Regions from separate parts of the Vibrio sp. Of14-4 genome, predicted to be linked through region 3. Evidence: predicted binding sites of a transcription regulator. Region 3 holds the regulator's gene; each other region holds the start of a gene.

The links. The regulator PurR, encoded in region 3, represses purine synthesis genes. The targets are predictions, from matches to a motif close to TNANGNAAACGTTTNCNTNA.
Region 1: purM (phosphoribosylformylglycinamidine cyclo-ligase) is a predicted target of PurR. The motif match lies at 2,211-2,230, and genes of this name have one in related genera.
Region 2: MHN79_RS01205 (inosine/guanosine kinase) is a predicted target of PurR. The motif match lies at 4,750-4,769, and genes of this name have one in related genera.
Region 4: MHN79_RS20530 (phosphoribosylaminoimidazolesuccinocarboxamide synthase) is a predicted target of PurR. The motif match lies at 4,874-4,893, and genes of this name have one in related genera.

Annotation. Positions count from the first base shown of each region.
Region 1 is NZ_JAKRGI010000009.1:147,773-155,512, forward strand. It holds gene MHN79_RS10975 (tellurite resistance TerB family protein) at 1-350, opposite strand, end outside; gene purN (phosphoribosylglycinamide formyltransferase) at 461-1,102, opposite strand; gene purM (phosphoribosylformylglycinamidine cyclo-ligase) at 1,106-2,146, opposite strand; gene upp (uracil phosphoribosyltransferase) at 2,324-2,950, shown strand; gene MHN79_RS10995 (MetQ/NlpA family lipoprotein) at 3,022-3,831, opposite strand; gene MHN79_RS11000 (methionine ABC transporter permease) at 3,878-4,555, opposite strand; gene metN (methionine ABC transporter ATP-binding protein MetN) at 4,545-5,579, opposite strand; gene gmhB (D-glycero-beta-D-manno-heptose 1,7-bisphosphate 7-phosphatase) at 5,893-6,444, shown strand; gene MHN79_RS11015 (MliC family protein) at 6,497-6,805, shown strand; gene treR (trehalose operon repressor TreR) at 6,853-7,740, shown strand, end outside.
Region 2 is NZ_JAKRGI010000001.1:277,344-285,083, reverse strand. It holds gene hisG (ATP phosphoribosyltransferase) at 1-28, opposite strand, end outside; His leader region at 73-200, opposite strand; gene MHN79_RS01215 (Na+/H+ antiporter NhaC family protein) at 367-1,968, opposite strand; lysine riboswitch at 2,084-2,265, opposite strand; gene MHN79_RS01210 (H-NS family nucleoid-associated regulatory protein) at 2,874-3,281, shown strand; gene MHN79_RS01205 (inosine/guanosine kinase) at 3,369-4,673, opposite strand; gene mnmA (tRNA 2-thiouridine(34) synthase MnmA) at 4,937-6,058, shown strand; gene hflD (high frequency lysogenization protein HflD) at 6,070-6,687, shown strand; gene purB (adenylosuccinate lyase) at 6,833-7,740, shown strand, end outside.
Region 3 is NZ_JAKRGI010000001.1:112,366-120,105, reverse strand. It holds gene cmoM (tRNA uridine 5-oxyacetic acid(34) methyltransferase CmoM) at 1-640, opposite strand, end outside; gene elyC (envelope biogenesis factor ElyC) at 755-1,573, shown strand; gene torR (two-component system response regulator TorR) at 1,615-2,316, opposite strand; gene torD (molecular chaperone TorD) at 2,515-3,162, shown strand; gene purR (HTH-type transcriptional repressor PurR) at 3,379-4,386, shown strand; cyclic di-GMP riboswitch class I at 4,526-4,612, shown strand; gene MHN79_RS00520 (TfoX/Sxy family DNA transformation protein) at 4,803-5,396, shown strand; gene MHN79_RS00515 (TVP38/TMEM64 family protein) at 5,520-6,209, shown strand; gene MHN79_RS00510 (DUF2007 domain-containing protein) at 6,212-6,541, shown strand; gene MHN79_RS00505 (hypothetical protein) at 6,582-7,655, opposite strand.
Region 4 is NZ_JAKRGI010000038.1:694-8,433, forward strand. It holds gene MHN79_RS20510 (hypothetical protein) at 1-574, shown strand, start outside; gene MHN79_RS20515 (hypothetical protein) at 683-1,582, opposite strand; gene MHN79_RS20520 (AraC family transcriptional regulator) at 1,801-2,526, opposite strand; gene MHN79_RS20525 (LuxR C-terminal-related transcriptional regulator) at 2,837-3,502, opposite strand; gene MHN79_RS20530 (phosphoribosylaminoimidazolesuccinocarboxamide synthase) at 3,674-4,777, opposite strand; gene MHN79_RS20535 (hypothetical protein) at 4,962-5,336, opposite strand; gene MHN79_RS20540 (glycerophosphodiester phosphodiesterase family protein) at 5,580-6,287, opposite strand; gene MHN79_RS20545 (hypothetical protein) at 6,421-6,579, shown strand; gene MHN79_RS20550 (MBL fold metallo-hydrolase) at 6,654-7,427, shown strand; gene MHN79_RS20555 (DUF3450 domain-containing protein) at 7,635-7,740, shown strand, end outside.

The DNA.
Region 1 (7,740 bases), on a different contig from region 3:
GCGGCGGCAATCATGGCTTTTAAAATCAGTTGTTGGTGTATTGCATCCTCACCGTCAAAGCTTTCATTGTTTCCAGCATCTGACTGTTTAGACTGCCAATTATTGTATGCTGAGTAAGCAAGAGCGCCAAGGGCTGCCGCTCCACCAATCTTGAGCGCATTCTTACCCACTTTTTTGCCAAGCTTTTTGGTCTTTTTTGAACCCATTAAAAGGCCGACAAGGCCACCGCCTACAGCGCCTGCGCCGAGTGTTTTTAATGAACCAGAGCTTGAGGCCTGCTGAACTTTTTGCTGGCCTTGACGAGCGAGATCTGAGTTTAATGCTTGGTTAAGTAAACTTTTTAAATCCATTCATGCCTCCTAGGTTTTAAGCAGTCTAGCTTAACGTATATGAATACAAGATTAATATAAATCTAGGAGCAAAAAAACGGGCTGAAGCCCGTTTTACTTTTTACTGAAAATCAATCTTGTGCGTGGCCATGAATACCAAGGAGCTTGCCATCTAAGTAGGCTTCTTTACCATCTTTCATGGTTAAGCGCTCTTCAACCAGCCATTGGACGACTAAAGGATAGATGTTGTGCTCTTGAACTTGGACACGTTTGGTGAGCGTTTCCACTGTATCATCTTCAAAGATAGGCACTTTAGCTTGAAGTATCACAGGCCCGCCATCGAGCTGCTCGGTCACAAAATGTACGCTGGTGCCATGCTCTTCATCACCGGCGTGAATCGCACGTTGATAAGTGTTTAGACCTGGATATTTAGGTAGTAGTGAGGGATGAATATTGATCATTCGCCCCATATAGTGGCGTACAAATTCACCACTTAGGATACGCATGTAACCAGCAAGAACAATCACATCTGGCTTGTATTCATCGATCTGCTTCATTAGCTCGCGGTCAAATGCATCACGCGTGTCGAATGAGTTTGGATCTAAAGAATGCGCTGCCGCGCCTGCGTTTTTGGCACGTTCTAAGCCATAAGCTGTTGCTTTATTTGAAAAAACAGCACTTACTCGGCCGGTTGTGATCTTATCTTCACAAGCATCAATGATCGCCTGTAAGTTCGAACCGTTTCCTGAAACTAAAACAACAATACTTTTCATCGTTTATCTGATCTCTACTTGTTCTTGGTTGGCTTGTGCATCCGCGATCTCGCCAATGACCCAAGCATTCTCACCTTCGGCTTGAAGAAGTTCAACCGCTGCTTGCGCTTGATCTTTTGGCAGAGCAACGATTAGTCCCACACCACAGTTGAAAGTACGATACATCTCATGAGTCGTAACATTGCCTTTTTCTTGTAGCCAGCCAAAAATACTTGGCCACTGCCAGCTGTTGCCATCGATGACTGCTTTGGTGCCCTCTGGTAAAACGCGTGGGATGTTTTCCCAAAAACCGCCACCAGTAATATGAGAAATGGCGTGAATATCATGCTTTTCGATCATTTTAAGTGCAGATTTGATGTAAATCTTCGTAGGTTCGAGAAGGTGCTCGCCTATGGTTTTGCCTTCTAGCTCTTGATTGGTATCTGCGCCAGACACTTCAATGATTTTACGGATCAGAGAGTAACCGTTTGAATGTGGACCACTTGAACCGACCGCAATAAGCGCATCACCAGCCGCCACTTTAGTGCCATCGATAATGTTGGCTTTTTCAACCACACCAACACAGAATCCAGCCACATCATAATCTTCGCCTTCATACATGCCGGGCATTTCAGCGGTTTCGCCACCGATTAGAGAACATCCAGCTTGGACACAGCCTTCAGCAATACCAGAGACAACGTCTGCTGCGGTATCGACATCCAATTTGCCTGTTGCGTAGTAGTCAAGGAAAAATAATGGTTCAGCACCTTGCACAATCAGATCATTAACGCACATAGCAACAAGATCGATGCCGATAGTGTCATGTTTGTTCATATCCAATGCAAGACGCAGTTTGGTTCCTACGCCATCTGTGCCGGAAACAAGTACAGGTTGCTTGTATTTAGTTGGTAATTCACACAGCGCACCAAAACCGCCAATGCCTCCCATGACTTCAGGGCGACGAGTACGTTTGACCGCCCCTTTGATGCGGTCAACTAGAGCGTTACCCGCGTCGATATCTACGCCAGCGTCTTTATAGCTAAGAGAAGTGTTATCAGCACTCACAAGCAAGTCCTCAGTTTTAATATTGGATATGAAATCGGCGCTATTCTAACAGTGGACAACACTATATGGCAAACGTTTGCGTGGCTTTTTCTTTTGTTCTAACTCAAGAATTACCCAGCGAAATCATTTATAATCCGCAGGTTTGTTTAAATTTTACCTAGATACTCGGAGATGGAAATGAAAGTTGTTGAAGTAAAACACCCTCTGGTTAAGCATAAAATCGGCCTGATGAGAGAAGGTGATATCAGTACAAAGCGTTTTCGTGAGCTTGCAACAGAAGTGGGCAGTTTGCTGACTTATGAAGCAACTTCAGACTTTGCAATGGAAAAAGTCACCATCGAGGGGTGGGATGGTCCGGTAGAAGTTGACCAAATTAAGGGTAAAAAAGTCACTGTAGTGCCTATTTTGCGCGCGGGTTTGGGCATGATGGATGGTGTGCTTGAGCATGTACCAAGCGCGCGCATCAGTGTGGTGGGTATTTACCGTGATGAAGAAACGCTTGAACCAGTGCCTTACTTTAACAAACTGGCTTCTAATATTGATGAGCGAATCGCTTTGGTAGTAGACCCTATGCTGGCAACAGGCGGCTCCATGATAGCGACCATTGATTTACTCAAAGAAAAGGGATGTAACCAGATTAAAGTATTAGTATTGGTTGCAGCACCTGAAGGCATTGAAGCGCTTGAAAAAGCTCACCCAGATGTTGAGCTTTACACTGCCGCTATCGATGAAAAACTTAACGATAAAGGTTATATCGTGCCAGGTTTAGGTGATGCTGGCGATAAGATTTTCGGCACTAAATAAATGTAAGTAAGTTAAACAAAAAGGGAGCCATGGCTCCCTTTTTACATCATTACTGTAATCTATTTACGCTATTACCAGCCTTTGACTACGCCGCCTTGGAAAATCTTATAGGCTGCGCTGTAGACTTCTTCAGTTTGGTAAGACTTGATGAAGTTCTGCACATTCTCAGCGTTGACATTGTCTTCGCGTGCTACCACTAGGTTCACGTATGGTGATTCTTTATCTTCAACAAATATGCCGTCTTTTTGCGGTGTTAACTTGATAGAGCTGGCATACGTTGTATTGATCACTGACAAAGCCACATCATCTAAAGAGCGCGGAAGCTGCGCTGCATCTAGCTCAACAAGAGTGACATTTTTTGGGTTTTCGGTAATATCGCGAACGGTTGCAAGTAGTCCAACACCTTCACGTAATTTAATAATGCCTTGCTGCTCGAGCAATAGTAATGAGCGGCCAAGGTTGGTTGGATCGTTAGGGACTGCGATACGATCGCCGTCAATAATTTCATCAACCGATTTCACTTTCTTAGAGTAGCCTGCGATAGGATAAACAAAGGTATTACCAGCAATTGATAGTTTGTAACCACGATCTTTGATTTGCTGATCTAAGTATGGTTTGTGCTGAAACGCGTTAACATCAATTGAGCCATCGTCTAGCGCAGCGTTAGGAGTAACATAGTCGCTAAAAGTGACCAGCTCTACATCAAGGCCATATTTTTCCTTAGCGACTTTTGCCGCGACTTCTGCAACTTGAGCTTCGGCACCAGCCATGACACCTACTTTTATTTTGTTTGCATTGTCTTGCTTGTCGCCACATCCTGCCAATATCAGCGCTGAGGCGGCGACAGCTGTTGTTAGTAGGCCTTTAATTCCAAATTTCATGACTTTACTCCTTAACTTCAATTCAAAAACTTCAATTCAAATATGGTTATCTATGATCGACACGGCGTACAAGTGCATCACCGATCGATTGAATAATCTGTACTAAAACAATCAACATAACGACAGTTACCGCCATGATCATCACATCATAGCGATGAAATCCATAGCGAATCGCTACATCACCAAGCCCACCACCACCGACGGTTCCTGCCATTGCTGAATAACTCACTAAAGTGACCAGTGTAATCGTGACTGAGTTAACTATAGTGGGCAGAGCTTCCGGTAGCAGTACTTTACTAATGATTTGTAAGGGAGTGGCCCCCATAGATTGAGCCGCTTCGACCAAACCTGTTGGCACTTCCAGTAATGCACTTTCAATCAGACGAGCAACAAACGGGATAGCCCCTATGGTAAGTGGGACAATAGCAGCTGTTGTGCCGATAAATGTACCAACCAGAATTTTTGTAACTGGAATAATGGCAACCATAAGTACAAGAAAGGGCACTGAGCGACCTATGTTTACGATAGCGCCTAGCAGACGGTTCAGTTTGGCATTTTCCAGTAATCCACCTTTTTTAGTGGTATGCAGGATAACGCCTAGTGGAATGCCGAGCGCAAAACCGACAATACCAGCAACGGCAACCATGTATAAAGTCTCACCCGTTGCATTGATTAAAAGCTGGCTATTTAGGTTTAGCCATTGTGACAGAGTTTCAAAGGACATAACCTAGCACCTCTACTTTTACATTGTGCGCGCGAAGAAATTCAATCGCAGCTTTATCATCGTTTTCATTGCCAAACAGTTCTGCGACCATCATGCCAAATTTAACCCCGCCAGCGTAATCAAGATCAGAGCTAAGAATACTGACATCAATATTGAATTTACGCGCGATTTGACTCATCACTGGTGCATCAACCGTCGCACCAGTAAACTCGAGGCGAACCAGCGGATAGCTACCTTCAACGCGAGTTGACTGAAGGCGTGCCTGATAATCTTCCGGTATTGAAAGATCAAGCGTTGAGCGGATAAATTCATGGGCGAGCTCAGTTTTCGGGTGAGCGAAGATCTCTCCCACAGAGCCACTTTCGACCAGCTCTCCGCCTCCGATAATCGCAACTTCATGGCAGATACTTTTGACCACATCCATTTCATGGGTTATCAGCAGCATGGTAATATTGAGCTTACGATTGATTTCTTTTAGCAGCTCTAAAATTGATTGAGTGGTGGCCGGATCAAGTGCGCTGGTGGCTTCATCACACAGTAACACCTTTGGATCGCTTGCCAGTGCTCTCGCAATAGCGACACGTTGTTTTTGACCGCCACTTAAATTTGCAGGGTAACTTTCATGCTTGTCGGCTAAGCCAACCAGTTTAAGCAGCTCAGAGACTTTATTTTTTATATGTGCTTTTTCTTTGCCAGCCAGCTCAAGTGGCAAGGCTACATTGTCAAATACTGTTCTTGATGAAAGCAGATTAAAATGCTGGAAAATCATACCGATATTGCGGCGTGTTTCACTCAGTTGCGATTTAGATAATTGTGTTAAATCGACGCCATCGACAACGATGGAGCCTGAAGTTGGTGCTTCCAACATATTAACGCAGCGAATCAGCGTACTTTTCCCTGCTCCTGATGAGCCAATTACACCAAATATGGTGCCTTGAGGTATATTAAGATTAATATCCTTTAAGGCATGTATTTCTTTGTTTCCTTGCAGAAATACTTTGTTCACTTGATTTATTTCAATCATCGAGAAATCCGCGCTCAGGTTAAGGTCAACTGACGTTTGAACATAGCTTATGTTCGAAAGGTAGCAAACCCCAATCAAAAGTAGATAGTTTGGTACTACGCCATACAGATCACAGATGCTATGGTTTCATACTAAATGTGTCAATAGATATTTTTACGTCTAGACGTCTAAATGCCCTTTTTCATCAAAACCAAGCGGAATTAGATAGTGCTGAATGAAATAAAGCGTGCAATAATTCAGGCATGTGTTGGCCTTTCAAGCAGAATGTATGCGTGAAAGACAAGTGAGTAATAGTAAAAAAGAGAAGTTAATTTTGGCAAAACCTGCTGTCTTTCTAGATCGTGATGGTGTGATTAATGTTGATCACGGGTATGTGCATGATGAACATGATTTTGAGTTTATTGAAGGTGTGTTTGAAGCAACCAAAAGACTCAAAGAAATGGGTTATTTGTTAGTGCTAGTCACTAATCAATCTGGCATTGCTCGTGGTAAGTTCAGCGAGGATCGCTTTTTATCGCTGACTCAGTGGATGGATTGGAATTTCGTTGACAACGGTGTCGAATTCGATGGTTTCTATTATTGCCCTCATCACGCAGAATATGGTCAAGGCAAGTACCAGCAGGATTGTGATTGTCGAAAACCCAAACCAGGTATGTTTATTTCGGCGCGCGATTATCTAGATATTGATATGGAAAAGTCAGTGATGGTCGGTGATAAAGCCGAAGATATGATGGCAGCGCAATCTGCTGGAGTGGGCACTCGTATATTGGTTCGCACGGGTAAACCCATTAACGAAAAGGGACAGGCTTTGGCGTCTACTGTGCTTGATAGCCTCAGAGATGTTCCCAATTATTTGGATAAATAACGCAACGAATTAACGGCCATATGTAATGGCCTTTTTATTGGGCTAAAAAATAATGAATGTAAAAGTACTTGGCAGCCTTTGTCTGGTTTTGATGTTACAAGCATGTAGTACCTCGTATGTGACTTATCATTGCCAAGCAGATAAAGAGTTTGATGTGGCTTATACGAAAAATCATGAGTCGGCTGTTTTAAGAGTTGGTAATCAAGAATACACTTTGATGCAAGTTCCCGCCGGGTCTGGGGTAAAGTATGTTCCAACTGGTGAGGAAAAAACCAAGGTTAATCCTCTGGTATTGCACACGAAAGGTGAACATGCACGCTTGGAAGTTGGATCTGAAGTTTATAAGGGATGTAGAATATAGTTGTCTTAACTATTTGATGTTCCGTAAGGAATTGTTCACAAGCCATTATGAGTAAAAAACTGACTATCCTTGATATCGCCAAACTCTCTGGTGTAGGAAAATCCACTGTATCTCGTGTTCTCACCAACGACCCTAGGGTAAAGCCCGAAACGCGGGCAAAAGTAGAGCGTGTAATTGAAGATTCCGGTTATGTTCCTTCTAAATCCGCTCAGGCTATGAGAGGGGGCAGCCAAAAAGTCGTCGGTGTTATCATTTCCCGCTTAGATTCTCCTTCTGAAAACCGTGCGGTTGGCAGTATGCTTCAGGTTCTTTATCGCAGTGGTTATGATGCTGTCATTATGGAGAGCCAACTGAACCGCCATTTAGCTAATGAGCACCTTGAGGTACTTGGTAAACGCAATGTTGACGGCATTATTGTTTTCGGTTTCAGTGACTTTGATGTAGAACGGTTAGCCAACTGGCAGGGCAGATCTGTCGTTATCGCGATGGATACGAAAGCCACCTCGTCGATTAATTATGATAATGATGGAGTAATCCGTTTAGCCCTAGAACATCTTTCTCGTCAAGGCGCTAGAGATATCGCCTTTATTGGTGTTGATCCTTGTGACCAAACCACTGGTTATTTACGTCTCGAGTCGTATCTTAGCTGGTGTCACCAAAACGGGCGCATTGCTAACTATCAAACGGGACAACTCAACCTTGAAAGTGCGTATAACTTGGTTGACCAGGTGCTTACCCAAGAGACTCAAGCGATCAGCTGCGCAAGTGATACTCTGGCACTTGGAGTCATTAAACGTCTTCAGGAGCTTGGTCGTGAGGATGTCATGGTCACTGGAGTTGGAGGCAGTGAATTATTATCTTTCCTTTTTCCTAATGTCTTCAGTATTGATCCTGGTTATGCCAAAGCAGGGGAAAAAGCGGCTAATCTTTTGATT
Region 2 (7,740 bases), 160 kb from region 3:
TCGCTATTCTCAAACGTTGTGTTGTCATTACTCGTTTCCCTGTATAAATCAAATCTTAAATCGTAAAAACCAAAAAACCCTCGGGAGTTATCTCCCGAGGGTTGAAATCTTGTGTTAGCGATTTATTCCTCCGGGAGCTTCTTGCCTCCCGGGTATGCGCACATCTCCCGAAAGACTAGTCTGGGTGATGATGGTGATGAATGTTCATTGTATAATTGCGCATACTTATATATTGTTCAGTTGGCTTGCTTAACAACCACCCTACCCAAGGATGATTTATTTTTCAACTAAAAATTAAAGATTTTTTGAATTTGTCTTATACAAATAAAAAGGGAGCATTTGCTCCCTTAAAAACTTTAAGTTCAATTATGCGTCTGGGCAACTCGCCATCTTAGTTTTAGACAAAGAAGACAGCAAAACACACACAGCAATAAAAGTCACAAAAGATGCCAAAAATGAAATGCCAATCGATGCTGTCATTCCAAGCGAAATGAAACCAACGCATGATACAGCAGCGACTGAAAGCGCATAGGGCAACTGTGTAGACACATGATCGATGTGATCACAACGCGCACCTGTTGATGACAATATCGTGGTATCAGATATCGGAGAGCAGTGATCACCAAAAACTGAACCAGCAAGCACAGCACTTAGCATAGGTAGCATTAAACCAATTTCTGTCGCAGCGGCCATATCACCAGCAATAGGTAACATGATACCAAAAGTGCCCCATGATGTTCCGGTTGAAAACGCCATAAGACCTGCGAGAAGGAAAAGAATAACAGGAAGCCAATGGACACCAATATTACCTTGTGCAAGAGTCGACAAATATTTACCGGTATTCATATCACCGATAATAGAGCCGATTGTCCAAGCGAATATTAGGATTAGGATCGCACCAAACATAGACTTAGCACCGATCCAAAGCGTACGAGAAATCTCACCTACGGCTATACCTTGCTTTATAACCGTGATTAATGCCAAAGCGAGTCCGACAAGACCACCATAAACCAGTGATGTTCCAACATCAGTATTTTCAAATGCACCAAGTAAAGTAAAAGGCTTACTATCAGCACTTAAAGACTGTCCTCCTGTGTAGAGCATAGATGCAACGGTCGCAGCGATAAGAAAAACAATAGGCAGAACTAGATCAGAGACTTTGCCCTTCTCACTTTGAGTGATATCGAGTTCTTCATTTATATCGTGAGCTTGTTGAGTGTCTTCTGCTTCTTGTTGCCCGAAACCACGACCTTGAGATGCCGCTATCTCATGTTTGCGCATTTTTCCGACATCAAGTCCAAACCAAGCAACGGCGAATACCATCAACAAAGCAAATACCGCATAAAAATTCATTGGAATCAAACGAACATATGCGCCTAAGGCGGAATATTCGGTAATCCCGTGTGAGACCAAGATACCACCTATAATCGTGATGATGTAAGCGCCCCAGCTTGATGCAGGCATAATCACACACATCGGAGCAGCGGTAGAGTCAAGAATATAAGCAAGTTTTGCTCGAGAAACGTAAAATCTATCTGTGACAGGACGAGATATAGCTCCAACTGCGAGGCTATTAAAGTAGTCATCAACAAAAATAAATACGCCTAAGAACGCAGCTAGTAGTTTTGAACCGCGTTTACTTTTGACTCTGGATTGAGCCCATTCAGCAAAAGCTAGAGTACCGCCAGATAAAGTCAGCAGTGCTGTCATCATACCCAGCAAGACTAGGAAGGCTAAAATACTCATATTCCAAGTATTTATACCGCCATCCTCAACGAATACGCTAGAAACTGTTGAGCCAACGTATCCTACTGTATTGCCAAGTGAATAGTCATTTAGAAGCGCTGCTCCTAAGATAATACCCACACCCAAAGATAAAAGGACGCGTCGAGTAATAATTGCCAAGCTCAGAGCCACTAGTGGTGGCAACAGCGATATCGGCGATGATGCAAAATCAATTAAATTCATGATCTTCAAAAACCAGTAATTAATGGTTAGAGATCTACTGCAGACTGATTGAAGGATTAATTCCAGAACAATAAGTGGCGGACGAAGCAAAAGATATTAGTTGACCTATCTTTAGCCCTACAGTAGCGCTCCATAGTGTTAAAAGTAATAGACTATGGCAGTGTTACCCCTTTCGGGTGCAACCCCAGCAAGCTCCTTTGATATGGAAACCCACTTCGGCAAAACAACCTTTCACGCTTGTTCATTGGCATCACCCCAACAAGCCCTACTTATTTGCCCTGCTCCTCTACCGCGATGATTGGGATTTGAAGCTAAAATTAGCAAAAAACCACGACAATTTAACAAAACCATCACAACGCATCGCTTCAGGTGCTCGCTATTGTACTTATCTAGGCCTTGATTTCAATAGAGTCAGCAAAATAACAAGTGTACCCAATATCAGGTTGTTAGTAAGTTTTTAATAGTTCATACATATTATTAATAGCTGCTATAATAACGAGCTGATTCATGTGATTAGAAAAACATCTTTGTTAATTATGCAATTAGTCTCTATTTCATATTTTTTCAGGCAAAGATATGAATAATAGAGTGTAAAAAAGTAATTTACTGAAAAATTCTTAGTGCAGTGATAACGATCATCAAACTGGGTAGCACTAAATAACATGTTTGTATAAATAAATATCACTCTATTATGAAACTTATTGGCAATAAGTATTGTCATAATCACAAAAGCTTCGATATTTTATGTAACAAATTTTAATCAGTTAATAAGAAAGGTCTCATTATTCTAATGTTAAGGCATTAAATAATAACTTTTTATAAGAATTTAACTATAAAATATTGTATTGCAGATAATACGGGTTTAATATTTATTCCATCGACTCCTTAATTAAGTGAGAAACTATATGTCGGAACTAACAAAAACTTTATTAAACATTCGTAGCCTACGTGCATTTGCTCGTGAGCTAACACTGGAACAGCTAGAAGAAGCCCTAGACAAACTATCAACTGTTGTCTCAGAGCGCAAAGAAGCAGAGGAAGCCGAGTTAGCGGAAAAAGCTGCACAAGAAGCTAAGCTAGCGGATATTGCTGAACAAATTAAACAGTTAGGGCTAGATAAAAACATGGTTATATCTGCATTAGCTGGAGAGTCTGCAGGTAAGCAGAAATCTAAGCGCGCACCGCGTCCTGCTAAATACAAGTATGTAGACAGTAACGGTGAGAAGAAAACTTGGACTGGCCAAGGTCGTACGCCTTCTGCAATTCAGGAAAAATTAGATGCTGGCAAATCTCTGGATGATTTCCTAATCTAATTACATATATAAATAAACTTTAAATATGTGATTTTATAATATAAAAAAGCCTCATTTGTATGAGGCTTTTTTATTGCCATCAATATGTTAGCGTTCCCAGTACGCTTCTTCTAAACTGTCTTCTCGCTCGGGTAATCCTCTCGATAAACGCGGAGAATGTTGTACTAGCACTTCATAACTAGCGCGATTAGAATATTTGCAAACCTGTGAAAATGACGAATAAGTCAAAAAAGTATGAGCATGCTTACTAGAATTAGGCACATTTTCTCTATGGTGTTTATTTGCTGCCATATCATGTAATAAAGCAGAAAGTGCAGCATCTCCTGCACCATTTGTATTCTTAATTTTCTCAGGCCCACCCATATAAGGTGATATATGAGAATAAACCTTAATTGGATTTTCACATGCTGCCTTTTCAGCTGGTCGACTAAATTCATAACGATTGAATTCAGCAATACTTCCAGGGAGCAAAGGAAGAGAGGTTTGACGTTTAGCTGCATCTTCTGTGTAACCAGCCATAAATAATCCGACCGGTCCCGCAGTACACAATACTAAATCGACCCATTCCAAAGCTTTATCGGAAGCAACAAGCGGATCAGACTCTCCGGTCAATGCTTCAGCTTCATCTTCATTCATGGCCACTACACTTACATGGTCTCGTAAAAACGCTTGCCAAAATATAGGATCATTCTGGATAACATATTTTGTCCCCAAGGTTAGTACAACCGGAACGTTATACTTTTTCGCATACTCAATAGCTTTCATTGTTGCATTCGGCATAGGATCGCCTTCTTTGCAACGAACTAAGTAAGATGTCAGCACTAATGCCGATGCATTTTTGAATATAGACTCAGGGATATTATTTGCATGAAGCTGATTCATCTGGCCTTCACTAATTGCGAAGGTCCTCTCACCATCATCTGAAATTAATGCAAAGCACCTTCCTATTGCACCATCAACACCCTGTAAATAGTTAAGGTCCATACGGCTAGAGGTATTACACAAATAGCGATAACCATAACTACCAATTTTAATATCCTGACTCATCACTCCCAAAAGTGTTGAGCGATCATCGGCAAGGACTGAATAATTATGAAGAGTATTACCTATGGTACCACCAGCGTACTCATTCGTAATTAAATTGTTTTCTTTCAACTCGTTATAGAGAGCTTCCGCTGTATCATCATCAATAACTAATGAGTGCCCTTTACTCAACTTATATCTATCAATAAGTTCCGAGTCCACTTTGGCTTCAATATCTACCAAAGTTTGATCAATACCAATAATGTGTGTACTCGATACCTTCTTACTTTGTTGAGACTGGCTAACCAGAGGATCACGTGTATGGACAGGAAAATAATGTTTAGATTTTCGTTGACCTGGGAACTTCATAGCAAATTTTTCTGAGTAAGGGATGAAAAAGGGTTTGGATTCTACCTTGCGCGATCAGATGCAGCAACCTTTCAATTGTAGCAAACGTTTGCATTATTAATAAAATAATAAATCACCGAATTCTACTGGCTTGCTTTGGCGAAAGTTAACGCTCCCCATGAACTATCAACTAAGAAATGAACGGTGTTTTCAACCGAGAAACTGTCACCCGCTAACGCTTTCTGTTAAGATTTGCCTCCAGTTAATTTGTGTGGTGTTTTGAAATGTCTCAGAACTATACTGACAACAGTAAAAAGAAAGTCATCGTGGGCATGTCTGGCGGTGTCGACTCATCCGTTTCCGCTTTTCTTCTCAAACAACAAGGCTATCAAGTAGAAGGCTTGTTCATGAAAAACTGGGAGGAAGATGATAACGAGGAATACTGTACAGCAGCCGAAGACTTAGCAGATGCGCAAGCGGTTTGTGACAAGTTGGGTATCTACCTACATAAAATTAACTTTGCTGCGGAATATTGGGACAATGTCTTTGAGTACTTTTTATCAGAATATAAAGCTGGACGTACTCCAAATCCTGACATCCTCTGCAACAAGGAAATAAAATTCAAAGCGTTTTTAGAATTTGCCGACGAGGTGCTTGATGCAGACTACATTGCAATGGGCCATTACGTGCGCCGGACGTTTTCAGACAATGTAGACGAAGTAAAAATGCTTCGTGGTTTAGACTCTAATAAAGATCAGAGCTATTTCCTATATACACTCAGCAATGAGCAAGTTGCTCGTAGCCTTTTTCCTGTTGGTGAATTAGAAAAGCCAGAAGTGCGAAGAATAGCAGAAGAGCAAGATCTCATTACCGCTAAGAAAAAAGATTCGACCGGTATTTGCTTTATTGGTGAGCGTAAGTTTACTGACTTTCTTTCACGTTATCTTCCAGCACAACCGGGAAAAATTGAAACTCCAGAGGGCAAGGTGATCGGTGAGCATCAAGGGCTTATGTATCACACTCTAGGTCAAAGAAAAGGCCTACATATAGGTGGGCAAAAAGGTGGCGGCGGTAATGAAGACCCTTGGTATGTCGCAGATAAAGACCTCAAGAGAAATGTACTGATTGCCGTGCAGGGTGCCGATCACCCTTTACTAAAGTCTCAAGGCTTAATTGCCTCACAACTGCATTGGGTCAATCGCAAAACAATCACAGAACCTTTCCAATGTTCCGTGAAAACACGTTATCGCCAAGCTGATATACCCTGCACCATTATTCCGGTTGATGACAACACCATTAAAGTCATATTTGATGATCCTCAAGTCGCTGTTACACCAGGCCAATCCGCTGTATTTTACCAAGGAGAAGCGTGCTTAGGTGGTGGCATTATTAAAGAACGTATTTAGGAGTACTGTCTGTGGCTAATGCACTTTATGACCAAACTATCGCTTTTGCCGGGATTTGCCAAGCTGTTGCTCTCGTTCAACAAGTAGCGAAAAACGGTCACTGTGACTCTGACGCATTTGAAGCATCGCTAAAAGCAATTCTAAACACCTCCCCAGCCAATACTGTGGGTGTTTTTGGTCGAGAGTCAAATTTAAAAATCGGGCTAGAATGCATTGTTAAAGGGATAGATAGTACCCCTTCGGGCAGTGAAGTTACTCGTTACATCATCAGTTTGATGGCACTTGAAAGGAAGCTAAGTGGACGTAAAGATGCGATGTCTCAACTGGGAGACCGAATCCAAATGATAGATAGGCAGCTTGATCATTTTGACTTATTAGATGAACAAATGCTGAGTAACCTCGCAAGTATCTATCTCGACGTTATCAGTCCAATAGGCCCAAGAATACAGGTAACAGGAACACCATCTGTACTACAGCAAATAAATAACCAGCACAAGGTCAGAGCTTTGTTACTTTCGGGTATTCGCAGTGCTGTTTTATGGCGCCAAGTAGGAGGCAAGAGGCGACACCTCATCTTTGGGCGAAAGAAAATGGTCGAACAAGCTCGAATCCTATTAGCAAGAATTTAAACATAATGGCCAACTTAGTTAGTTCAGAGTTGGCTGTTATATCCTAAAAACCACCACAGCAAACGTTTGCGCAATGTGCGTGACAATCGTGTAAGTTATTGGTATAAAGCTCACGACATTTAGACACTCAATTCAGGAGAACATCATGGAACTGTCAGCATTGACTGCTGTTTCACCAGTAGACGGCCGATACGGAAGCAAGACTATAGCTTTACGCGAGATTTTTAGTGAATATGGTCTACTTAAATACCGTACTATCGTCGAAATCCGTTGGTTACAAAAACTTGCAGCGACAGCCGAAATTGTAGAAGTCCCAGCTTTTAGTGCAGAAGCGAATCAGTTTTTAAACGAGCTTGCTGACAATTTCTCTGAGCAAGATGCACGTAGAATCAAAGAAATTGAGCGTACAACCAACCATGATGTCAAAGCGGTAGAGTATTTCCTGAAAGAAAAAGTTGCTGACATCCCTGAATTGCACGCTGTTAATGAATTTCTACATTTTGCTTGTACCTCTGAAGATATCAACAATACCTCTCATGCGCTAATGCTAAAAGAAGCGCGTGAGACTGTGATTCTGCCCGAAATACGCAACATCATTGATGCCATCAAAGCTCTTGCTGTTGAATATCGAGATATTCCACTGCTCTCTCGAACTCATGGTCAACCAGCGTCTCCATCAACTATGGGGAAGGAAATGGCCAATGTTGCGTACCGCATGGAGCGTCAGTATAAGCAAATTGCTAGTGTCGAAATTCTCGCAAAAATTAATGGTGCAGTAGGCAACTACAATGCCCATTTGTCCGCTTATCCAGAGTTAAACTGGCATCAGTTTTCTGAAGACTTCATCACTGAATCTCTGGGCGTGAGTTGGAATCCATACACAACTCAGATTGAGCCACACGATTACATCGCAGAATTGTTCGATGCCATTGCTCGATTCAATACCATATTGATTGATTTTGATAGAGATATTTGGGGTTATATTGCGCTGGGTCATTTCAAGCAAAAAACCATTGCGGGTGAGATTGGGTCTTCAACTATGCCTCATAAAGT
Region 3 (7,740 bases):
AACATCGGATACCCGCTTTACCACAAATCTCAAAACCAGACGTCTCTATCCATTGATACACTTCCTCTGGTTTGAGTCCTCTCTGTGGCTGCAATTTAAACCTCTTTCGATGCGGCATACCGTCCAATATATGTGGGATATTGCCGCACACAACATTCTTATAAACCAACCCGTGATGGTTATAGAACATGATGGATGCAGCTCCACCAGGTTTTACTCTATTCAGCAAGTATTGCAGCGCTGATTTTGGATCGACCAACCATTCCATCACAGCATGGAACATCAATACATCAACAGATTCTTGGAGATGCTTTCCTATGCTCTGCACGGGTGAATGAACCAAACGATACTGCTTAAGCAATCCGTTTTTTTCAATCTCTTGACGAGCTAATTGCAACATTTCCGAAGATATATCACACAAAGTAATTCGATGTCCGAGTTTAGCTAGCTTTTGAGAAATTTGCGCTAATCCTCCACCAGCATCGAGCACAGAGAGACTTTTCCTGCTACCATTAATGGCGGAAAGTAATTGTTCAAGTTCTTCCCAAACAATCACTTGGCGTATTTCACCTTTATCGGACCCGTAGATATTTTTTGCAAACTTGTGCGCGATGTCGTCGAAATTGCGATCTTCAGTCACGGTAGGTTAAGTTATTATGTCGTGTCATTCTGCTATTTTGTCACATAGAAAGCAGATATAAAGAAAGATTCTCTTAAATTGAAACCAATTGGTGTTTTTTCGGACTATTTAAGTATGTTTGAGCTTAAAAAAGTGGTGTCATCACTGTTAATGCCTTTACCACTCATGCTGATGATCGGGATTGTCGGCCTGACACTCATTATGTTTACTCGAAAGCAAAAAACTGGGTGTTTTGTCGTTCTCTTTTCCTTTGTCGGTATTTTTCTGATCTCTTTTCAGCCTATTGCATCAAGGCTTCTTCTCCCCCTAGAACGTCAATATACCGCATTCTTTCCAGTAGATGACACCATAGATTACGTTATGGTTCTTGGTAGTGGGCATGTGGTAGACGATAAGATTCCCCCGACTTCCGAACTCAGCCGAACCGGCCTAATGCGACTTTCCGAAGGGATAAGAGTGATGAGAATGTATCCCGGTTCAAAATTGATTTTATCTGGGTATGCTGGGGGATCTGATGTCAGCAACGCTAGGATGATGGCAAAAGTAGCGCTAGCCTTAGGCGTTGCCAAATCCGATATTATTTTGTTGGAAACAGCGAGAGATACGTGGGAAGAGGCTCGGCAAGCCGCAGCATTTGTAAAACGGAAAAAGCTCGTTATTGTGACATCAGCGAGTCATATGAGAAGAGCGCTAAATGAGTTTTACTCTGCAGGATTAAAGCCCTATCCAGCACCAACTAACTATCTCGCTCAACGCAATGTAGAACAAGCCTGGGCCAAATATTCGCCCAAAGCAGTTTACCTCGAACAAACTGAAATTTACTGGCATGAAACGCTCGGATTGATATGGCAAACTCTGCGCGACTGGGCTTCAAACAATGACCACAAGGCAGGAATAGCCTCTGATAACCCTGTATCTGATGGCGACGCCTAACATTCTTTGTATACCGAGCATATCTCGGTATACTCTTTATTTTAGTCTCCCGCGAACATATAGCCTTCGCCATGCACTGTAACAAATAGCTGAGGGTTTTTGGGATCACATTCCATTTTGGCTCTCATCCGTCTAATGAGAACATCTATCGTGCGGTCATTAGGTGCTGCAACCCTGTGGCTGATCATATTAAGAATTTTCTCACGACTTAGTACCTGATTGGGATAAGAAGATAGCGCCACCAACAACTCATACTCTGCCTTAGTCAGTTTCACAGGCTTACCTTCTTTTGTTAAAGAGCGCCTTGGTATATCGAATGTCCAGTGCGCAAAACGAACTAACTTATTAGCACTTGCAGCCGGTTTAGCTTGGCGAGCAGAGCCTATGCGCCAGAGTAAATTTTTGACTCGAACCACTAACTCTCTCAATTCAAAGGGTTTGGTCACATAGTCATCAGCTCCCATTTCCAGGCCAACGATCTTATCTATGTTTTCAGTACGCCCAGTCACTAAGATGATCCCTATATCTGACTGGCTTCTAAGTTCACGAGTCAGCAAAAGTCCATCTTCACCTGGCAGATTAATATCCAGTAGCACTAAGTCAATACTGCTGCTTTTTATTAATTCGCGCATCTCTTCACCATTTTCAGCTTCAAATACTCGATAACCTTCATGCTGAAAATAGCCAACTAATTTACTACGAGTCACTGCGTCATCTTCGACAATTAATACGTGATAACCCATTTACACCACTGCATACACCTAACCTATTGACTCGTATTCTATTCATAAGCTGTCATAATTCTAGTATTTGTGTCGGTTATAAGTGCATACGCACTCTTTTTTTGATTTGAAACAACCTAAACGACACCGAACTGATATTTTATGGATAACACAAGTTTTATCCCAGATAGCTTACATAACTGTGGAGAGTATTATCTAATGGACGACATCAAATCCTTAAATGAGAAGCGCGCCGAAATCTATTGGTGGTTATCAAGTTTATTCGCCAGAGAACTTTCTGCTGAGGTACTTGAAGAGTACCATTCCCCCCAAGTTCGCGCCTTCCTAACAGCGCTTGGGCAGAATGAGCATTTAAGGCCATATATAAACAAACTAATAGATGCGCTTAATCGTGTGCTCAGCAGGAACAATGCCCAACTCGAACTAGCGGCTGACTTTTGTAATCTGTTTCTTAAATCCGATAAAGATTCTGCCCTACCCTACGCATCTATCTATATTGGCGATTCAGGACTGCTCAATGATATACCTGCCACAGAAATGGAAAACTTAATGTACCAGTATCAAATAGAGGTGAATAAAAGCCTTAATGAGCCGGCTGATCACATTGCTGTAGAATTAGACTTTCTCGGCCACCTAATCATTTGCTCCAACAAGCTAATGCAACCGAAGGAGATGGAAACTTCGATGCAGGAACAAGCACAATTTATTGAAGCCCGTCTTCTCTCTTGGATCCCCTCGTTTGTAGATAAGTGTCAGAAACTGGATAATTTCGGCTTTTATGCATCAGTGACAGAAGTCACTCTTGCGTTTATCAAACAGGATTACTCATTTCTAAAAGGTGAGTAATTAGACACAAATATGTGATGGAAAGCCTACTAGAATTTAGGTTTTTGTTTGCCCTTAAAGCCTTTGCGATATAAAATCGAGAACGAAAACGATAAAAACTGACAGAACTAGAGATAAACCGCTAAATAGGGCGGTTTTTGTGTTTCTGATACTTACTGCCCACTTACACAAATTTTTGATGCAAGTTCACGGCAGTCATCGACAGGACAGAACCTTATGGCCACTATCAAAGACGTAGCACGCTTAGCCGGCGTGTCGACAACAACTGTTTCTCATGTAATAAATAAAACTCGCTTTGTTGCAGAAGCAACTCAAGAAAAAGTGATGGAGGCAGTGACTGAATTAAACTATGCTCCAAGCGCTGTAGCGAGAAGCCTAAAGTGTAACAGTACCCGTACTATTGGCATGCTTGTCACTCAATCTACTAATCTTTTCTTTTCTGAAGTCATCGATGGTGTAGAGAGCTATTGTTACCGCCAAGGCTATACTCTCATACTGTGTAACACTGGTGGAATATATGAGAAGCAACGTGATTATATACGTATGCTCGCCGAAAAACGTGTTGATGGTATTCTAGTAATGTGTTCCGACCTAACCGAAGAACTCAGTGAAATGCTTGACCGCCAAAAGGATATCCCTAAAGTCATCATGGACTGGGGTCCAGAAAGCTCTCAAGCCGATAAAATAATCGATAACTCCGAAGAAGGCGGCTATCTAGCAACAAAATTCCTAATTGAACACGGTCATAAAGATATCGCATGTCTTAGTGGGCACTTTGAGAAAGCAGCGTGCCAAGAACGTATACAAGGGTTTCGCCGAGCAATGAGTGAAGCTAACTTAAAAATTAACGAGGACTGGATTCTCGAAGGCAACTTCGAATGCGATACTGCCGTGCTCGCCGCAGATAAAATTGTCGCAATGGATAACAAACCAACGGCTGTCTTTTGTTTCAATGATACTATGGCTCTTGGTCTAATGAGCAGACTGCAGCAAAAAGGAATTAAAATACCTGAACAGATTTCAGTTATCGGCTATGACAATATAGAGCTCGCTGAATACTTCTCTCCACCACTTACTACTGTGCACCAACCTAAACGTCGCGTAGGCAAAAATGCGTTTGAAATTCTTTTGGAACGTATCAAAGATAAAGAGCATGAAAAGCGTGTTTTCGAAATGCATCCAGAGATTGTGATTCGTGATACGGTTTACAATCTAAGTGAATGAATACGAACCGGCTGATAAGTTAAACTATTAGCCGACTCTATCATTTTGACACAAAATATTTGGATCGATATCACACTTATTCAATCACGTTGTGATACTTACCTCAAATCTTATTTATTCTTAAATTGTTCGACTAATGCCACGAACAGGGCAAACCAACTCGAAAGAGTGGGACGCAAAGCTTCCGGCCTGACTCAGGGAACTGAAAGGTAGCGGAGTTGCCGATGGGCAAAAATGCAAACTATCATACCGTTTAAAACAATACATGGACTAGTGATTTGATGTTTCGGTAGCCACATGTGTCTGTTCTAAAAAATGTATGACTTCTTTATCAACATTTTACCTGCATTATTTTGCTAATCTCTCGGACCTGGCTTTGGTGGCGTATAATAAAATATACACCGAGATAAAACAGCATGGATAAACCAATACTTAAAGAATCGATGCGACTTTTTGATCAGCTTGGTCAGATAAAATCGCGCTCAATGTTCGGCGGATTCGGCATCTTCGCAGACGACATAATGTTCGCATTAGTCGTTAACGATAAGCTACACATCCGCGCCGATGACAAACTAGCCAATCAATTTAAAACTGAGGGCTTAACACCATACGTATATAAAAAACGTGGGTTCCCCGTTGTTACAAAATACTTTGCGTTAACTGATGACATTGCAACTTGTGAGGAGCGAGCGCTTTCTTTAGCCTATCGCTCTCTAGAAGTGGCCAAGAAAGAAAAGACGACACAAGCTAAAGCTAGGCCGACTCGACTTAAAGACTTACCTAACCTTCGACTGGCAACAGAACGTATGTTAAAGAAAGCCGGAATCGATAGCGTCGAAAATTTAGAACAAATAGGGTCAGTAAAGGCGTTTAAGGCGATTCAAGCAACGCACCCTGCAGAGGTGTCAATTGAGTTGCTCTGGGCTTTAGAAGGCGCTATAAAAGGCAAACATTGGTCAGTTATTCCTACTACTCGCAGAGCGGAGTTAGAAAGTCTTCTTAATAGCTAATCACAACATGCTTTGAAACTAAGTCAGCCAGCTAGGTTGGCTTTTTTATTTTCTGTTTGAAATTTTACTTCTTTTCAACTGTTCTTATTTTCATATCCCTTTACTCATATTTAGGAAGCCTCTATGAATAAAAAACTCGTGTTAGGAGTTCTGCTCGTCGGACTGATTGTGTTTCTTGGCATTAACTTTGGTCAATATCTCACTTTAGAAAATGCTAAAGCTCAACAAGCCTCGCTATCTGAGTTTATAAATAACAACTTTGCACTAGCCGCTATAAGTTATTTTCTTGCCTATGTCGCCATTACTGCTTTCTCCATTCCAGGCGCTGCCGTTGTGACGCTTCTAGGTGCGGCTTTATTCGGCTTTTGGGCCAGTCTTTTACTTGTCTCATTTGCAAGCACCATAGGTGCGACTCTCGCCTTTCTCAGCAGTCGTTTTTTACTTCGAGATTGGGTGCAAACCAAATTTGGCGACAAATTAAAAGCAATCAATGACGGAGTGGCTAGAGATGGGGCATTCTATTTATTTTCGCTTCGCCTAATACCTGTATTTCCTTTCTTCCTAATAAACCTTCTAATGGGGCTAACACCAATATCTACTGCTCGTTTTTACCTGGTAAGCCAATTGGGAATGCTGCCGGGTACCGCGGTTTATCTCAATGCAGGCACACAATTGGCACAAATAGAAAGCCTATCGGGTATCGTATCTGCTCCGGTATTACTATCATTTGCTCTACTTGGGCTATTCCCAGTAGTCACTAAATGGGTGATGGGAAAATTCAAAGGAGCGACACAAACTCAAAATGAGAGTTAGTTTTGAAAATTTTCTCAACCGCTAATGTAATAGAAGTTCATATAGTCTGTGAACTTCTAAAATCACAGCAAATACATTGCCAAGTCAGAGGAGATGGAATCGTAGGGCTACAAGGAGAACTTCCTTTCGATGATAGTACCTCCCCCTGTGTTTGGCTTTTGAATATCAGTCAACATAAGCAAGCGCTGTCAATCATCGAACAGTATCAACAAAAAACACCATCAGATTTAAAATGGCAGTGCACCCAATGTGGAGAGCTCAATGAACAGCAATTTGGGTTGTGTTGGAAATGTAGCGAGATCAATAGAGACGAATCTGACCTCTATGAATAAAGCGCACTGAAGGCGCTTCATTCGTTTTCGCTTCAATCTTTTAGGACGAACGTATCTTCTCTATTGCGAACTTCGCACTAACTGAACGATGATCACTGCCATATGAGGGTCCAACAATCGAGTTACCCTCAGGTACGATTATACTTCTCTTTAGTGTCTCATCTTTTTGCGTAAGAATAACAACGCCATCAAGGTACCCGGTTTGCATTTCTCCGTTTTTCTGTCTTTTGGAGCCTTGCTTGGCCTCAGCATTTAAGCTTGCTTCCCACTTATATGTATTCTCCTGTGGGGATATCATTGGCAAGGTGATTTCATATTGAGGAGGAACTCCCAGCTCAGATCTAAAACTTTCTTTATCTTGTAATGCTCTAACTATTCGCCCATCAACTTTTCTATTTCGAGTATTAAAATCACCAGCAATAATAATATGATCTATATCAGTATGTTTGTTATTAATTTTGCATAACAAATCATTTATTTCTTTTTTTCTTTCATCTTGATCTTTTGAGTCAAGATGAATATTTACCATGGCAACTTTCATGCTACCAATGCTTTGTATAGTGATAGTTCCACCTTTATTTGGATTATTAAGCACGTCCCTATAAGTTAACTTATCAATAATAATAGGTGCTGCTATCCCTTTTTTAACCAGTGTAATCTGAGCGGTTGATGCAGGATTGGTGAACAAGGAAAACAGCTCTTTAGGTTTGGTGACTGTCAGCATTTTTTGGGCACTATTATAGACAATCACATACTTAGAGCCATTAATAGTCTCTCTCATTACTCCTGATAGATTCTTCATTTCTTCTGTAGATATAAAAACAATATCTGATGTACTAGTAAGAATCGATTCACACATATCGCTACTCATTGTTTGGTTTGCATTATTATGAGTAAAAACTTGGATGGTATGAGCGACCTTAGGCTTATCAAGCACACCATATTCTAAGTTGCTTAAGTGTTCTTCATTTGAGTTTAATTCTTGCGCAGGCAAACAGCAGTTAAATACTTTTTTGATATTAAAAGACGGCTGATGAGAACTTTTTTCTGAGCGATTCACTATACTACTAGCAGAGGGTGAAAAACTTGAGTTGACTTCCATTATCATATCCATAAATAAATCCTATCAGAGGATTATATAGACACAATAAAAATAAAACTGTGTTCATGAACCTTTATTAATTTAATTCAGTTTGAAA
Region 4 (7,740 bases), on a different contig from region 3:
ATTTCAATCTGATTGCCAAGAAGCGAGAGAGGGCAATGTGATGCCATTGACCTTTGTTGTCGATAGAAATTTGTCTCAAGCCAATGTCAATGGTGAGATATGCTCGGGATCGTATCAAGCTTTTGAGTCAATGACGCAGTTTTATCCTGATATCAAACTTCTCCGTTTGCAAAATGTACCAGGTTCACTAGATGATGAAACCAATTTGCGCTTAGCGACTAAGATCCATGATATGGGCATAAGTACCTTGCTTGAAAGTGATAGTCGGGTCGAATCTGGCGGTACAGACTTATTTTTGTCTGGTGTTGAGCGCAAAGTGGATCAGGGCGCAAAAGTTGGGGTTCATTCATGGGCGAGTGATGACGACAATGGCAATCTTGTTGAGGGCGCTGATCTTCCAGCTGAGGACCCACAGCACCAAGAATACATTGACTATTACCACAAGGTTGAGTTGATCAAGCCTGAAGAATTTTACTGGTTTACTCTGTACTCAGCCTCGTCTGATGACATGCATTACTTATCTCAAGATGAGCTGAAATACTTTGGTTTTAATACGCCTACTTTTGCTTTCTAAACTTTTGTTTTCTAGACTATGGCTTTCCTGAGGATGGCTCTTCGAACACTAGAATAAAGGGCAGCTTTTAATCCAAGCCCTTTATTCTAGTACACCAAAGCAAGGCGCTTAAAATTCTTCTCTTACCGTGCTTGCTTTTCTCCAGTTGTAGCTCTTTTTCGTTGTTTTATCAAAATCTGAGTCTAGGCACCTAGCTTGTGATATATAGCCACTTCCACGAGTGACTCCTAAACCGTGATAGCCAAACACCCTAGATTGGGGAAGGTGCTTATTTGCCTCGGTTTTTGCTGTTTTGGCAAGTGGTTCAGTACCTTGTTTTGTTTCTGATATATCACCCGTATTTTCAAATGATGACAGCGTTTCTCTATCAGCACTTTCACAGGCAGTAAGTTTAATTTTTACACCAGGCTTAACTTTATTTTTGACGAGGTGACTGACTTCTTTAATCACGTCAGCGATTGGTCTAGAGCCAGTCTCGGACTGGGTTGTTTGGTATAGCCTAGGCAACCCAGCGGCACCGTGACCGATAACATAGATGCTTTCTATCGTGTGATTGGGTAAGTTTTTGGGGTCGATGACTGAAAGCTGATTAATAGATTGATATTCACCCAGTATTTTGGTTTCTACTGGATATTCGCTGTGCACCGCGTTAACACCGCTTTGTTTGATTGAAGAGGTAAATCTCTTTTCATAATCTGGGCCTTCTTTTAAGCGCCCTTGTAGCTCCTGCTGCTTAAATTCCTTTAGTGAGATTTTCAATGCATCACGCTTGAGAGGGCAGCATATCAGAGGGAAAGGCTCTTTTCCTTTTAATACTCTTGCAGTGTTAATGCCTAGCGCTTGAGCGACCATATCGTGATTATTAAATGGGCTATATATAACCCCTGAAGGAACATTCGTTATTCGTTTAATACTACGAGAGAAACTTTCGAAGTCCTTGGCACTATCAAAAATATTATGAGTTTTTGTATTATAGCTACTTGTTGTGTTGCCTACCTGCAATGGCATAATTTACTTCCAACCATTTATGAATGATGCCAATTTTATCCAATATAAAAATTGTGGCTACTGCGGCTGTCGTAAATTAATACAAATTAATTTCTATATGTTTAAATATCGATTCTATGCCCAAATATGATGACTATAATTCTCTATTTTGTTATTTAAAGGTGTTTGTACATCGGCTATATAAAATGAATTGAAATTGAAAACTAATTTATTGGCGATCAATCAAAATATTGGCTAGGCGTTATTCCAAATCGGGCTTTGAAAGCAGTGATATAGCTGCTGGTGTTAGCATAGCCACAAGATAGGGCGGTGGAGGTGACACTCATACCTTGGCTAAGCAAAGTGAGAGAAGTGATTAATCGAGCTTGTTGTCGCCAAGTACTGAAGTTTATACCTGTCTCGCTTTTAAATACGCGACTTAGCGTTCTCGGGCTAGTTGCAAATTCTGCTGCTAATTCGTTTTGGGATCTTGTATCGTCAGGGTGGGACATGAGCCAATGAGCAAGACGACGTATGTTGTCTTTTTTCGGTAATGGCAGAAAAAGGTCATTTGACTGGCTTGAAGCAATTTCATCCACGAGCACATCGACTAATCGTTGTTGAGGCTCAGTCAGGTCTTTAAAGTTGAAGTTTTTTATCCGCTCAATTAAGGCAGAAATCAAGCTATTAGAAGCGATAACCTTTGCCTGGCTGTTCAGTGATGATACATGGGTGACAGGGAGGTAAATAATGAAGGCTTCTATCTCGGAAACTACACTGGATTTATGCTCTAAATGGGCTGGAATCCAACCAACAGAAGCGGGTGTCATTGTCCACTGTTGGTCAAGGGTTTCTATAGTAGCAGTGCCTTGAGTGAGCCAGTATAACTGAGCCATGTCATGTTGATGCCAATGAGTTTGTGAGTCTGAGTTGTGCTGTATAGATCTTGATTTCACGCTACTCATGATGGACTTTACCGCTATGATTGAAGCCAATTCGCAAAAATAGGTTGGTTTATTATTATGTATGATAATAACAGTGGATTGGCAAGGGGGCATTATCTCTTAGCTTGAACAAAGGCGCAATGGTCAATCTGCGTGTAGTCTTATACGCTTTTTGAACCATACTTAGTGTAAGAGGAAGCTCTCTAATATGATTTTTAACTTCCTTGCCAAAAATAATTGTGATTTTTTGTGGCATGCTTTATTGCATGCCACTTTTTTTAATAAAAAATGTTGATGAAATAAATATAATATTCAGCTTATAAAAATTAGGTTAATTTAAAATTTTATGTCTTATTATGTATTTTGAAGGGACGTATCTATCCCAGCCGTTAGATTTGCAATAATCAATGGCTTGTTTTTGAGAAAATACACCTAATTTTGAGCGTATACTGTCTAAATACTTTCTTACTGTATTAACTTGTAATGCTAATTGGATGGCAATGGTTTTGGTGTTATCGCCTTTTAAGAGAAAGTAAAGGACTTCCCACTCTCGATCAGTCAATATTGAGGTTGGTGGATTTAAGGTAATGGAAATGGGCTTGGAACCAAAAGTGGTAAATATGTCAGTGTCAAACTTCCTAGCCGGCTCAGCCCAAAAGAAAACACCAATAAATCTATCTTTTATATAAAAAGGCTTCTTATGAAATACCCAACCTTCAAGGAGTTTGTTCTTGCCAAAAGGGTGGATTTCGATAGAGCTTTTTGTCTCATTGGTGTCTATCACTAGTTGGTCATGGGCTTGAAAGGCATCTTGGAATTCATGAGTCTCAGTTGGAAGTTCACCGTCCAAGCGCCCCTCAATATCAAAGGACTTAGATAAGTTCTGCATTCTTCGGTATGCGGGATTAATATAAACGAAACGGTAGCTAGGGTCTTTGAGCCCACAAGGCCAATCAAAGCTTTCCCAAAATGCGATTAAATCGGACGATAAAGTCATAGAGCCCTCCTTTACGAGGGATGCTAACATTATGCAACTGATTTAACAATTGAGAGGTGGTTTTCATCGGCGGTAAACGAGATGCGATAAAAGCGTTTTAGTCGATGGAGTCACCCCAACAATAATGGTAACGTTTATTACTTAAAACGCTTTATTTCATCTAATACTCAATTAATCGATTAACCCATATTCATCGCTAAGAATATTAATAATCTCTTGCTTAGGATTATTCGATAACTGAATGGATTTTCCAGTTATCTTTTCAGCGATATTGATATAGGTTCTAGAAATATCCATCAATTCCTCAGAGGGTAGTTCATTATCTCTAGCCAGAGTTTCTCGCTCCGCCATTCGTTCTTTGTTAAGTAGAATGTCTGGGTCCGGGAAGTGGTTTAATAAGAACTGTCTGAAACCTTCCTTTGAGTTTTCAACGATGCGACCATTTTGGTACTCATGTTCATCCCAAATCCGAGAGGAATCTGGTGTTCCGACTTCATCCATATAGATAAGTTTTTCATTACCGGATGCGTCTTCAACATAGCCGAATTCAAATTTTGTATCGACGAAGATTTGATTGACTTCAGATAAAGCTTGGCTAATCAGGTTAAACCCTTCACTAAGTAGTTTTTCGTAGAGTTGAATATCATCGAGGCTTGAGAAGTTAAACGCAGCAAAGTTTTCTTCGATGTTTTTACGAGTAATGTTTACATCGTCAGCTTCTGGTACACCGGGAATGTTTTTTAAGATCCCCTTTGTGGAAGGGGTCATCAATAATTCAGGGAGCTGAGTATCTTTTTTAAGTCCCTCTGGCAGCTCAATACCGCAGAAATTGCGTTCACCTTTTTCATAAGCACGCCACATTGAGCCTGTTATGTATTGGCGACAAATGGCTTCAATCATAATTGGCTTTGCTTTTTGAACTATCCAGACCAAGGGATGAGGGACATCGAGTATATGACTGTCGGCAAGACCATTTTGTTTGAACAAGCTAAACCAATGATTGGAAATAGCATTAAGTGCTGCGCCTTTGCCCGGCACCCCTTTTAATCCGCCTTGGCCGTGCCAAATACAATCAAAAGCTGAGATACGGTCACTGATCACCATGATAGCGAGAGGAGCATCAGGTGCGACGTCATAGCCTTTCTCTTCAATCAGGCGGCGGCTATCTTGCTCGGTTAGCCAGTAAACAGAACGAACTTTACCACTGTGGACTGGTTTGTGAGTACGAATGGGAAGGTCATCATTTGTAGCAAGAACTTGATCAGCAAGAGTCATCTGGATAATCCTATCTGTGTCAGAAATTTACGATTGTAACCGCGCTTATAATCGATTTGGATTGAATCATACCAGAAATAACGCAGGCTGCCACAAAAAAGCAAACGTTTGCATTATGTGCGAATGAATAAAACGGATAAGGTAAGAGGGCTAACTATCCGGTGATACCCATCGGTGTTCGAAGTTAGTGGTAATGCATGTGTCCTTTCTCAATAAAAATAACCTGACAACCATACTCAGCAGCCAAATCACTCAGCATCTTTTGATCAAATGTACTGACTTTATTAGAAGCGACAATCGCACTGGCATTACGTGATTTTATTGCCTTCTCGACGATGGCACATTCACACAAAGTCTTTGAGGGCTTCAAATGAATAATATTTCCGCAGTTCACGTTATAGGCGTTGAAGATATCCAAGCTCGGTCTAGGGCATTCCGCAGTAAACAGAATCCATTGCTTTTGATCGGACAGTCCAGCTAGGCGTTTGATGGATTCACTTTGATCTGCCCAATGGTAGTGTGCTACTGCCAAGCGATTGGTTGAATGTAAATGAAGCATCTATACTGTCCTTATATCCAATACTGTATGTATATACAGTAGTTGTTTTATTTACAAGGATCAAGAGAAAACCGTCATTAGTGATGGTTTTATATTTATATAAATTTGGGTTGAGATTAGGCTTAACCTAATGAATTTTATTAATAATTAAAGAGTTATTAGGACGTTTGTAATGGATGTTTAATAAACAAATATGTGATCTTAACCGGTTTTAATGAATGGTAAATCTCTCGCGTTTTCAGGTTACTGGTCTAAAAAACGCTCTGGGTAATCGCTGAAAATACCATCTAAATTACTAAGGGATTGGATGTCTGAGGGCCTATTTACGGTAAAGCACCAGACTTGATAGCCGTGGTCTTGGAGTTTGTGAACATCTTTTTCAGTTGCAAACCGATAATTGAGGTTACAACCGAATGCCGATATTGTTTCCAACAATTTGATATCTCGGGGAAGCAGTTTTTCTGTGAGTACTGCAATGCGACAATCAGGTAATACGGCGTGCAGCTCGATTAGTGTCCCATGATCAAAACTAGAAAGTAGAATTGAATCATTGCAAAGGGGTGAAGACTCTAAATCATGTTTCAAAAGTTGAGCAACATGCGCTTTATCGTGTCGGTCTACTTTTAATTCTAAGTTGAGTTTTAGGTTTAATTCATCAGCCAGCAAAAGTAATTCTGTTAGAGTCATTATGGGTTGCTGGTCAGGCTGGTCACCAAATTTGGCACCAAAATCAAATTGACGAAGTTCTGCGAGCGTCTGTTCGTCAATGCGTCCGCTGCCGTTACTGCATCGGTCAATGGTATGGTCGTGACAAATAACCAAAATATTGTCTTTGGTTGGTTGTACGTCGACTTCGACCCATTCAAGCCCTAATTTAGCCGCCGCTTCAATGCTGACTTTGGTGTTTTCAGGGTGGTGTCCTGCAACCCCGCGATGACCAATGATCTTCATTATTTTTCCTATATCTAATGCTCAACTGTGTTAGACCACGTTCTAGGTTGGCTTTTCATCGCCATATTAAAGCCAGATCTGACACTATCAGGCATCATAATTTTGCAGATAAGTTAATTTAAGAGTAGCGAAATTGAACGCAGAGAGTAAAGCAACTTGGATGTTAGTTGGGGCAACAACGGGTGCGGTCTTATCTTATTTTCGCTGGTTTTTTATCGAACTGGCGGGCGACTTTAGAGCTTATTTACCTCTAAGTAGCATCATGGATAACTGGTCTGACTTCACGATCTAGAGCTTATAAGCTTCTCAATTAAACATGGGTTGCTAAATTAAACTGGTCAGGGTTTGTTAATACTGTGTTACAACATGAAGCTACATGCTATTAATGGTTACATACAAAAAATTTATCTTGTGGAATATGACGATAAACTTATGCTTTTAGATGGCGCGAGTAGAGCGGATATTCCCTATATTGAACGTTATATTACCGATGAAATCGGCCAGCCTTTTTCAAACCTCAAAGTGGTTATCGTCACACATATGCATCCGGATCATGCTGGGGCCGCGCATAAACTCAGAGATCTAACGGGGTGTGTCTTGGTGTCGGCGAATAAGAGCAAGCAGTGGTATGAAGGGCTTGACGGTATGCTTATGCATTTCACTGACTTAATACTTGCTCGATGGGTGGCAGGAAGACTAAAGAAACCTAAAAGAACACTTTGGTACCCAAGGTACTTACAGCCTGATGTCACACTAAATGATAGTCAGCCTGTGCCTTATTTCGAAGATTGGGTGGTATTGGAAACTCCGGGCCACACAGATCGAGATTTATCTGTTTATCACAAGCAGCAAGATATTCTTTATGTTGCTGACTTAATAGTGAAAGTCAAAAAGCGTTTGATTGCTCCTTTTCCAATTTTTCATCCCAATAAATACCGCCAATCACTTGAACGGGTTTACAGCATGCAGCCTAAAACCTTGTTACTTGCTCACGGCGGTGAAGTAACACTGGATGAAAATGCCTACCAGCACCTTATTAGTGTGGCTCCCTGCACGCCAGCAACGCATTGGAGGGCAACAAAAGTTAAACTTCGCAGCCTTCTTAGCTCTGTATGGTCGTTTGGCTTTGCGGAAAAGTAATAAACCTCTATTTTCATTAGTGTTATTATTCTGTGTCTTGCTTAAAAGTTGGGTTAAAATTGTTCAACTCAGACTATTTGAGAGATTATATTGAGTAATAGACATATAGATGATTGAAATTTTGCACAATCACGTTAACATACGCACAAATGGAAATGAGATTGCGTCTCAATAAATGATTGAGCTGCTCAAAAAAATAGACACATTATGAAACTAATAGCCCCCAGCTTTGTGTTGATCCTTGCATCATTTAGTACCAATACTGTCGCAACAAGCTTTGAAAACGCGCAGTCCATCCAACTAAGTACCAATA